Regions from separate parts of the Paenibacillus sp. KACC 21273 genome, predicted to be linked through region 1. Evidence: predicted binding sites of a transcription regulator. Region 1 holds the regulator's gene; the other holds the start of a gene.
The links. Region 1 encodes Rex, which represses fermentation and respiration genes when NADH is low (regulators of the CRP and FNR family bind a similar motif). Its sites were predicted from a motif close to TTGTGAAATATTTCACAA; they were not measured.
Positions count from the first base shown of each region.

Region 1 (4,442 bases):
TGCTGCGGCTCATTCTGTAGGTAATTTGTTTAATACCATTAAATCTCTAACCGATCATACCACTTCTGAAATTAAAGAAGTGACTGATTCTATCCATCATTTATCGGAACATTCACAGAAGATTGTCAAATCTATGGAAAATATCTCAAGCTTGACCGATCATGTTGCTTCTAACACTGAAAGCGTAAGTGCAGCTACAGAAGAACAATTAGCTTTCTTGGAAGAAAGTACAGCTCATACCGCTACACTTCATTCTATGGCTGAGAAATTACAAAATACGGTACTGCAATTCCGTTTATAATCTATGCTTAATTAACAAAAAAGCATGATCTTTGGATTCAGTATATGAATTCCTTAGATCATGCTTTTTTATATGGTTTGAGCTTGATGATGTTATTCTTGCCCTGTTCCTTTTAAAGTTGCAGGCAATTCCATAGGTCCACCTAATTTGGTTCCATCACGGAAATTGTAGAAAAGATAATAATAACGTTCATTCAGTTTGGCAAAAACTTGCCATGCATATTTTCCATTATATGAGCCAGGTACAATTCGTACAGCTTCTGCTCCAGGCAAATCTTTTTGCAAAAGATCGGTGGCGGCTTGATAGGATACTGTACCTGCTGTTTTCTCAACATGCACTGCATTAGCTCCTTCTGCTACCGAACCGTCTATATTAAATTTGACCCAGACCATTAGATCTTCTTGTGCTGTATTTTTACCTTCTACAACCCAATACGTTGAACTATCTGTCCAGACGGAATTGAACGTACGCGTCACAGATACAATATCCGCTTTTTCCTGTGCGCTGTTAATAGCCAGTTGTTCTTTACTCCATGGCTTTGCCATTACATGCACATAAAATTGATTTACACCTAAAATCAGCAATCCTACTACAACGATAATGATTGCAATCCACTTGCCACTTCCCAAATTTCGCAAAACACGCCATCCTTTCCTGTCGACTTCCAGTTAGCGTTTAAGCAAACCTTCAAAAGCACTTTGGGCTTCATGACGAATTTTTTCTTCATCCAATGTTAATGATATACCGTCTTTGATCAATTGCTTACCGTCTACCCAGACATGCAATACATCTTTAGCAGATGCAGAATAGATTGTATGTGAAATAAAATCAGTACGTGGTAAGAAATGCGGTTGATCTACATTAAGTGCTGTAATATCAGCTTTCATTCCTACAGCGAATGTACCTACATCATTCAAAAATACAGATCTTGCACCGTATTCAGTACCCATTTTCAATGCTTCTAATGCAGGCACAGCTGTTGGATCGCCGGATACTCCTTTATGAATAAGAGCAGCCAAACGCATTTCTTCAAACATATCCAGATTGTTATTACTTGCCGGGCCATCTGTTCCCAAAGACACAACAACGCCTGCACGCAACAGATCAGGTACACGTGCTACACCACTTGCTAATTTGAGGTTACTACCCGGGTTATGAGAAATCGCTACTTTATTCTCAGCAAGCACTTCGATCTCTTCATCATTCAAATGAACAGCATGCGCTAACAATGCTGGACGAGTGAAAAATCCTAATTTCTCCAAATGAGCTACAGGACGTAATCCATAATCTGTAACGTTTAATTGAACTTCTGCTAGTGTCTCAGACATATGTGTATGCAGCGGCAAATCCAAATCATGAGCTGCTTGTACAAATTGTTCGATGTATGCAGGTGGACAAGTATACGGTGCATGTGGAGACATCATCGTTGTAATACGTCCATTCGCTTGACCATGCCAATCACGTGCAAAGTCGATTGATTGTTTTAGCTTTTGCTTTTGTTCTTCTTCTGAACACAAGCCGATTACACCACGCATCAATACTGCACGCATACCCGATTGTTCTACCACTTCGGCTACACGTTCTGAGCGATCATACATATCGAGGAATGTAGTTGTACCGCCTTTTAACATTTCTAATACAGACAGAGCAGTTCCCCAGTACACATCGTCACTTGTAAATTTCGCTTCCATCGGCCACATTTTTTCTTGTAACCATACTTGTAGAGCAAGATCATCTCCATATCCACGTAACAACGACATCGCTGCATGACCATGACTGTTGACTAGACCCGGAATAAAGAACAAATGATTGCCATCCACTACGGTTGTGTCTTCTTCGATCACAGGTTCTTCTTCTCCAAGATACGTAATCCATCCATCTTCAATCACCATATGTCCAAAAAGCATTGATTTCTCTTCGCTCATTACAGCAAACATACCGTTTTTGATGACCCATTTGTTCGAGGTGTTATTCATTAGTTTCATGTTCCTTTCCATCTTCCAGATAATAGGCAAGGCTTAATAAATCCGTTGTAAAATCAGCAGTATGCACACGAATATGCGGTGGAGCTTTCAAAATAATCGGTGCAAAGTTCAAAATAGCCTCGACCCCTGCTTCAATTAACTGATCTGCTACACGCTGTGCTTCAACATTAGGCACTGTAACAATTCCGATACGAATACTTCTCGCTTTGACTGTAATTCCAAGTTCATCAATAGGCTGTACGACTAATGTATTGATTAAAGAGCCTACTTTCGAATCGTTGGAATCAAACACAGCTACGATTTTCATTGTTTCTTTTAGATACATATTATAGTTAGAAAGGGCATGCCCTAGATTACCAGCGCCTACAAGTGCCACATTGATTTGTTGATCTAATTTTAAAATATGACGTATTTTCTCAATCAAATACGATACATCATAACCGATCCCTTTACGTCCAAAATCTCCAAAATAAGCTAAATCTTTGCGAATTTGTGCTGGATTCAAGTCTAATTTTTGTCCCAGTTCTTGCGAAGACACTGTAGGAACTTCACGTGTGTGAAGTTCGTTCAGATATCTAAGGTATACAGGTAGTCTTCGCACGACTGCTTCTGATATTTTGTCGGATTTCATGCTTGCTCCCCCTCTTGATTTACAGTTTCCTTTTCAGGTTCGGCCTGGCTAAGCCATTCTGTAATACGGGGTACCATCTGCTCTGTCGGCATATGTTCCATTTTGGGACCGGGCAATGAATATAGAAAATGCTTGCCATAATAGGACTCGATCACACGAGTGTCATAGACAATAACGATTCCCCGATCACTAGATGTCCGTACTAATCTACCAAAACCTTGTTTGAAACGGATAACTGCTTGCGGTACAGATAATTTCATAAATGGATTTTTCTTTTCTTTTTTCAGCCGTTCACTTTTGGCTTCAAGCAGTGGATGATTAGGCGGTTGAAAAGGTAAACGTACGATCGCCAGACAGGTTAACGCTTCGCCTGGAATATCGACCCCTTCCCAGAAGCTACTTGTACCCAGTAACACCGAAGCGGAACGCTCTTGGAATCTTCGAGTGAGCTTGGTACGACTTCCTCCATCGACCCCTTGTCCAAATACTGCAATATCGCTATGTGATAACTTCTCTTTCAATGGCTCATACACCTGCTTGAGCATCCGATAAGAGGTAAATAACACCATCATTCGTCCATTGGTCGCTTTGGCAGTCTCCGCTAATGAGTTCGCTAACGTATCTACAAAGAACGCATCACCAACACTGCCTTTGACACTTGGAAAATCGCGCGGAATTAACAACAGCGATTGCTCACGATAATTGAAAGGTGAAGATAACTGTTCAGTCATCAATCGACCTTCTTTTTCCGCTTCTACAAGCCCTAACTGTTCAATCATATATTGAAATTTCTTTTCTATTGATAAAGTAGCTGATGTCAAAATAATACTTTTCTTTTTATCAAAAAAGTACTCTTTCAATTGCTTGCTCACATCAACCGGTACAGCATACATCTGTAAAGACTTGCTACGGTAATTCCCATTAGCTTCATACCAGTAGACTGTATCTGTACTTTCCAGCTTCACAAATTGACGCAGATCATCTCGTACCACTGTTAAGTCTTTGAATAGACCCGACACATCTGTTACCAGACTATCTGTGCCTAACTGCTCATCGCTGTCTTTGATCTGATTCATCACTTGCTCGCCTTTACGAATCAACTGACTAAGGCCGATATGAATCTGATTCTCAAGCTCTGTAATCACATTCCATTCGGTCGGTTGCTTTTCCGGTAAAAGTCGAAGCGTGAACTGCCCGGCTTCACCAGGAGCGGCATCACTACGCTGAGGTAACAAAGCAAATAGTAACTCACTTAATTTATCCCAGTTTTCTTTGACATCTACAATTTCAGGATATAGATTATCAATCGCTATCGCCCAATCCATACCACGTTCATTGCCAGAAGAACCTAATTGTTGACGCAAAATCGCTAACTGACCATTTTTGCTGTCTTTGAACAATCTTAACAGTGGATGAACCAATGTGAAATATTTCATATGCATACCCAAGTGCTTACCTGCAACATCTTCTAGATGATGTGCTTCATCAATAACCAAGCGATCATAAGCAGGTAACAATTGATGCC
Region 1 is NZ_CP117876.1:2,031,929-2,036,370, reverse strand. It holds gene PQ460_RS09260 (methyl-accepting chemotaxis protein) at 1-301, shown strand, start outside; gene PQ460_RS09255 (cell wall elongation regulator TseB-like domain-containing protein) at 394-939, opposite strand; gene PQ460_RS09250 (amidohydrolase) at 970-2,277, opposite strand; gene PQ460_RS09245 (redox-sensing transcriptional repressor Rex) at 2,270-2,917, opposite strand; gene dinG (ATP-dependent DNA helicase DinG) at 2,914-4,442, opposite strand, start outside.

Region 2 (4,442 bases), 1.4 Mb from region 1:
GTGATCTTGATTCTTGTATTGATGATCGGTGTCGCTGGATTGAAATTAGTCACTGATAATGGTGCCAAAGAAGAAGCTCACTCTGCTACAGTGAAAGCAGGTGAAGCATAATGTCTTGGATCGCATTGGTAGTGGCTGGTGGATTTGAAGTGGTTGGTGTAATTATGATGAATCGTATTGTTCGTCATAAGTCTTTGCTCAATTATCTTTTAATGATTTTGACATTTGCAGGTAGCTTCTCTTGTCTAACGATTGCTATGAACGGTATTCCGATGGGAACAGCTTATGCGATCTGGACAGGAATCGGTACAGTCGGCGGTACATTAGTCGGCATGTTTATGTACGGCGAAGCCAAAAGTGGACTGCGGATTTTATTTATCGCGATGATTATTGCATCAGCGATAGGACTTAAATTGATTGCGTAAGAGGTGAATCGTATTTGATTACAACAGTTACGTTAAATACAGCACTAGATATTATTTATCGTGCTCCTGCTTTTCATATGGATCAGGTGCACCGCTTACCGGGGATTACTGTTTCTGGTGGAAAAGGGATCAATGCTGCACGTGTGATTCATACTCTTGGTGAATCGGTTACAGCGACAGGGTTTGTGGCGGGCTACAATGGACAGAAAATGCAATCTCTGTTGCACCAAGAAGGCGTACGCTGTGAATTTATCGAAGTCCAAGGCGAGACAAGGCTCGCGATCACTGTACTCGATCAACAACAAGGTACACAGACAGAATTGATCGAGCAAGCTTCTTCGTATGTCACCCCTGAATCTTTGATCCTTTTGGAACAGCAGATTGAAAAAGCAGCCCGTACGTCAGCATGGGTATTATTTTCCGGCAGTATTCCTGAAGGTTGCCCTGCTGATCTGTATGCTACACTGATTCAGATCGCCAAAGCACAGGGTGCCCAAACAGCACTAGATGCAAGTGGAGAAGCATTACGTTACGGCTTACAAGCTTCTCCTGATCTGGTGAAGCCTAATGAAGATGAAGCTTGCGCATGGGCAGGCATTCCTACGGCTGATCACTATTCTGACCAGACCTTAGACGATGTATTAACCGCTATGTTGGATCACGGGGTGCAGATGGCTACGATCTCTTTAGGCAAACATGGCGCGATAGCCGCTCAAGGCTCTACACGTTATCGACTGCATGTGCCACAGCTTGATATTGTGAGTGCGCTTGGTAGTGGAGATGCGATGGCAGCAGGTATGGTAACAGCCGCTTATCGCGGAGCAGAACTGGCTGAGATGCTTCGATATGGCGCTGCTTGCGGAAGTGCATGTGCCCTTCAACCGATCGCTGGCAAAGTAGATCTACAAGACGTACAACATATCCTTCAGCACATAAAAATAACCCCTGAGTCATAATACACTCAGGGGATTTTGGTGTGCGAACCAAATCGAACATCCATATAAATATGACCTGTATCCCCATCGCTTACCACAAAATTAATTTCTTGTGGCACTAATTCTTTTAACGCATACTGACGCGCCCAATCGAGCGATGGAAATTCCGCTTTTCTGTCTACTGCTTTTACGACAATACATTGTTTGAGGCAATGATATTTATTCAAGGCAGTAAACCTCCCTTATCAATCATTAGACCAAAGCAACTCATTTGACACATCTAATTGGAAAAAAATTACTTATTTCTGTATAAGATAAAAAAAATTCCCTATTTCAGATAACACTCTTCATGAAATAGGGAATACTCTTTACGTTAAGCGAGTAACAATCTTTTGAAGTTCTTGCAAATCATTTTGCAGATATGTCGGTAACATCTGAGCCCATTCACGATACAATGGACTGCATGTCGTTTTACCAAGCTCAGCACAGAATGAAGGAACCCATGGAATTAAATAATGTTCTAAAAATTCGATCTGCATTTGAGCGATCATTTTACGGTTAGATGAATGCATATCTGTCTCCGCAGAACGTTCAGCTAATAATGCCATAAATTCTAACTCAATACCGATATGATCATCTGTTTCGTGATCCATTTTTTTGAAAGCAATTCCTGCACGTGCATATACTGCATTAACTACAGCTTCATAAGCAGTACGTCCTTGCTCATTTGTCACATAATACGATGCTTGAGGTGGATAACTGACCTGTTGATCTTGCTCAAACAACTGGCTATATTCTGCACATTCTTGACGAGCATATTGCATAATATCGTTTAACATCGTATTTTCTAGCGTATTCAGCAAAGCATAGTTATTGGTAAATAGACGGTTGATTTTGGAAGCTTCTTTTTTCCATTCGATCAACTTGGACAATGTGGGTTTGCGCTCTAACATTTCACTAAGCAGACGATACGTCATTACACGACTGTACAACCATTCTTGGCGAGATTGATGCGTTTCCAGTTCTGTATACATAGTCATCTTACATCACTCCTTGTGATAATATTCACATATTTAAATAATTGAATTCCGACATCAAAGGTTTGAAGCAATATATAAGTTTGATCGTTAGTAAACGTATACGTTGTAGTTCATCACTTGACTTTATGTTATGTCTTCATTGTACTCTATTTTCTACGAATTAGGGGTAAATTACGCATACGTTCATAAAATAGTCATGTTTGTCACGCTTTCAAAAGGACTTATGCCACAGACTGGCTACAATAAAGAAGGATATTGCTTCAAAATACGCAAAACCTGCTCATACGACTGTGGATCATTCATATTATATAAGCTATACTCCGATATACTTTGAAAAGAAGACTGTAACTTGCTCTGTGTCTGGTATAATGATTCGATCTCTACGTAATGTACCTGTTGCTGATCTAACCAATCTCGTACACGTAATTGGTTATGTTCTAACGCTAGTTGTAGTGATGGCAATACACTATGATGATAGACAGCATATAATGGGTGAATACGCCCCGCTTGCATCGGAATAATCGCCTGTATCCCTTTGATATCGGTATGTTCTATAAGGTGTTGCATCAATGCAGTACTGGCAAAAGGTATATCACAAGCACTGACTACATACCACTCGCTTCTAATCTGTGATAGCGCTGCATGTAGACCGGCAAGCGGCCCTTGTCCGGGAAAATGGTCAGGTACACTACGGATATTCAAAAATGAATAATCCGCCGTATGATTACCTGCAACCCATAATGAAGAGACTACTGGCTGTAACGCTTTGGCTACACGTTCAATAATGGTATGATCAGCAATAGTTAATAACGCTTTATTCTGACCCATACGGCTAGATTGACCGCCTGCTAAAATAATACCTGTATAATTCAAAGAGGATCGCATGATCAATTATCCTTTCTACTCCAAAAATAAACAAAATTGGTTTGTATCCCTTTTCAACACATGCTACAGTGAATGAAATGTCTGATGAAAGGATTGGCTGGCTTTGCATCCGAATATAAACAACACTACTTTTACACCATTGCGATGGTTTACCTTTTTTATATATGGAACACTGGTTATTTTCACAAGCTTTTTTCAATTATACCTGCAAGATATCGGGATGAGCCAGAGTGAGATTGGTGCTCTGATGGCGATTGGCCCGCTAATCTCGTTACTTGCTAATCCATTTTGGGGATTTTATAGTGATCGTCTACAAAATGTACGATTTGTGTTGCTGATTATGATGCTGGGTACGTTGCTAATGGTTCAGCTTGTTTTTCATGTGCACAATTATACGATTATCTATATTGTGATGACGGTATTTTTCTTTTTCCAGACACCGATGTTGGCACAAAGCAATACACTCATTCTTAGTTATATTGATGGTACACCCAAAAAGTTCGGTGGGTTTCGTCTATACGGTTCACTAGGTTGGGCGTTAACTGCTGTTGCCGCAGGGCCTGTTATCGATCGATTAGGAGTCTCTCAAATCGGTACGGTATTTACAGTGTTGCTTCTTATTGCAATCGGTATCATTTTGCTATTACCACCACAGACCAAATTACCCGGTGGATCAGCAACGATGAACCGCTATGCGATGAAGAAATTACTCGGCAATTTATATTTTGTCGGCTTTATTGTCTTTGGTATTCTGGTTGCGATCCCCAATGCGATGAACAGTACATTTGTATCGTTATATATTGTTGAACTGGGCGGAACCAAATCGATGGTCGGCTGGGCGGTATTTGCTTCTTCTATTTTTGAAGCGGCTTTGTTTTTGTTATTTGATCGGTATTTGAAACGTAATATTTCTTTTATGATCGGTTGGTTAGCGATTGTCAGTCTACTGTTCACGTTACGCTGGTTTTTGATGGCTGAAGCGACCAGCCCCTGGGAAATTATCGCAATTCAATTGCTTCATGCGGTTACATTCGGTGGTTATTTCTATGTCGGTACACAGCTTACCATGATGTTTGTCCCCAAAGCATTCCGCAGTTCCGGACAAGCGATCTATACGATGACATGGAGCGGAGTCTCCGGTGTCATTGCAGGTTTTC
Region 2 is NZ_CP117876.1:619,515-623,956, reverse strand. It holds gene PQ460_RS02810 (DMT family transporter) at 1-111, shown strand, start outside; gene PQ460_RS02805 (DMT family transporter) at 111-425, shown strand; gene PQ460_RS02800 (1-phosphofructokinase family hexose kinase) at 440-1,381, shown strand; gene PQ460_RS02795 (hypothetical protein) at 1,387-1,587, opposite strand; gene PQ460_RS02790 (TorD/DmsD family molecular chaperone) at 1,729-2,400, opposite strand; gene mobA (molybdenum cofactor guanylyltransferase) at 2,638-3,285, opposite strand; gene PQ460_RS02780 (MFS transporter) at 3,389-4,442, shown strand, end outside.
Region 2: a site for Rex is predicted at 2,414-2,431, ahead of PQ460_RS02790 (TorD/DmsD family molecular chaperone). Genes of this name have one in related genera too.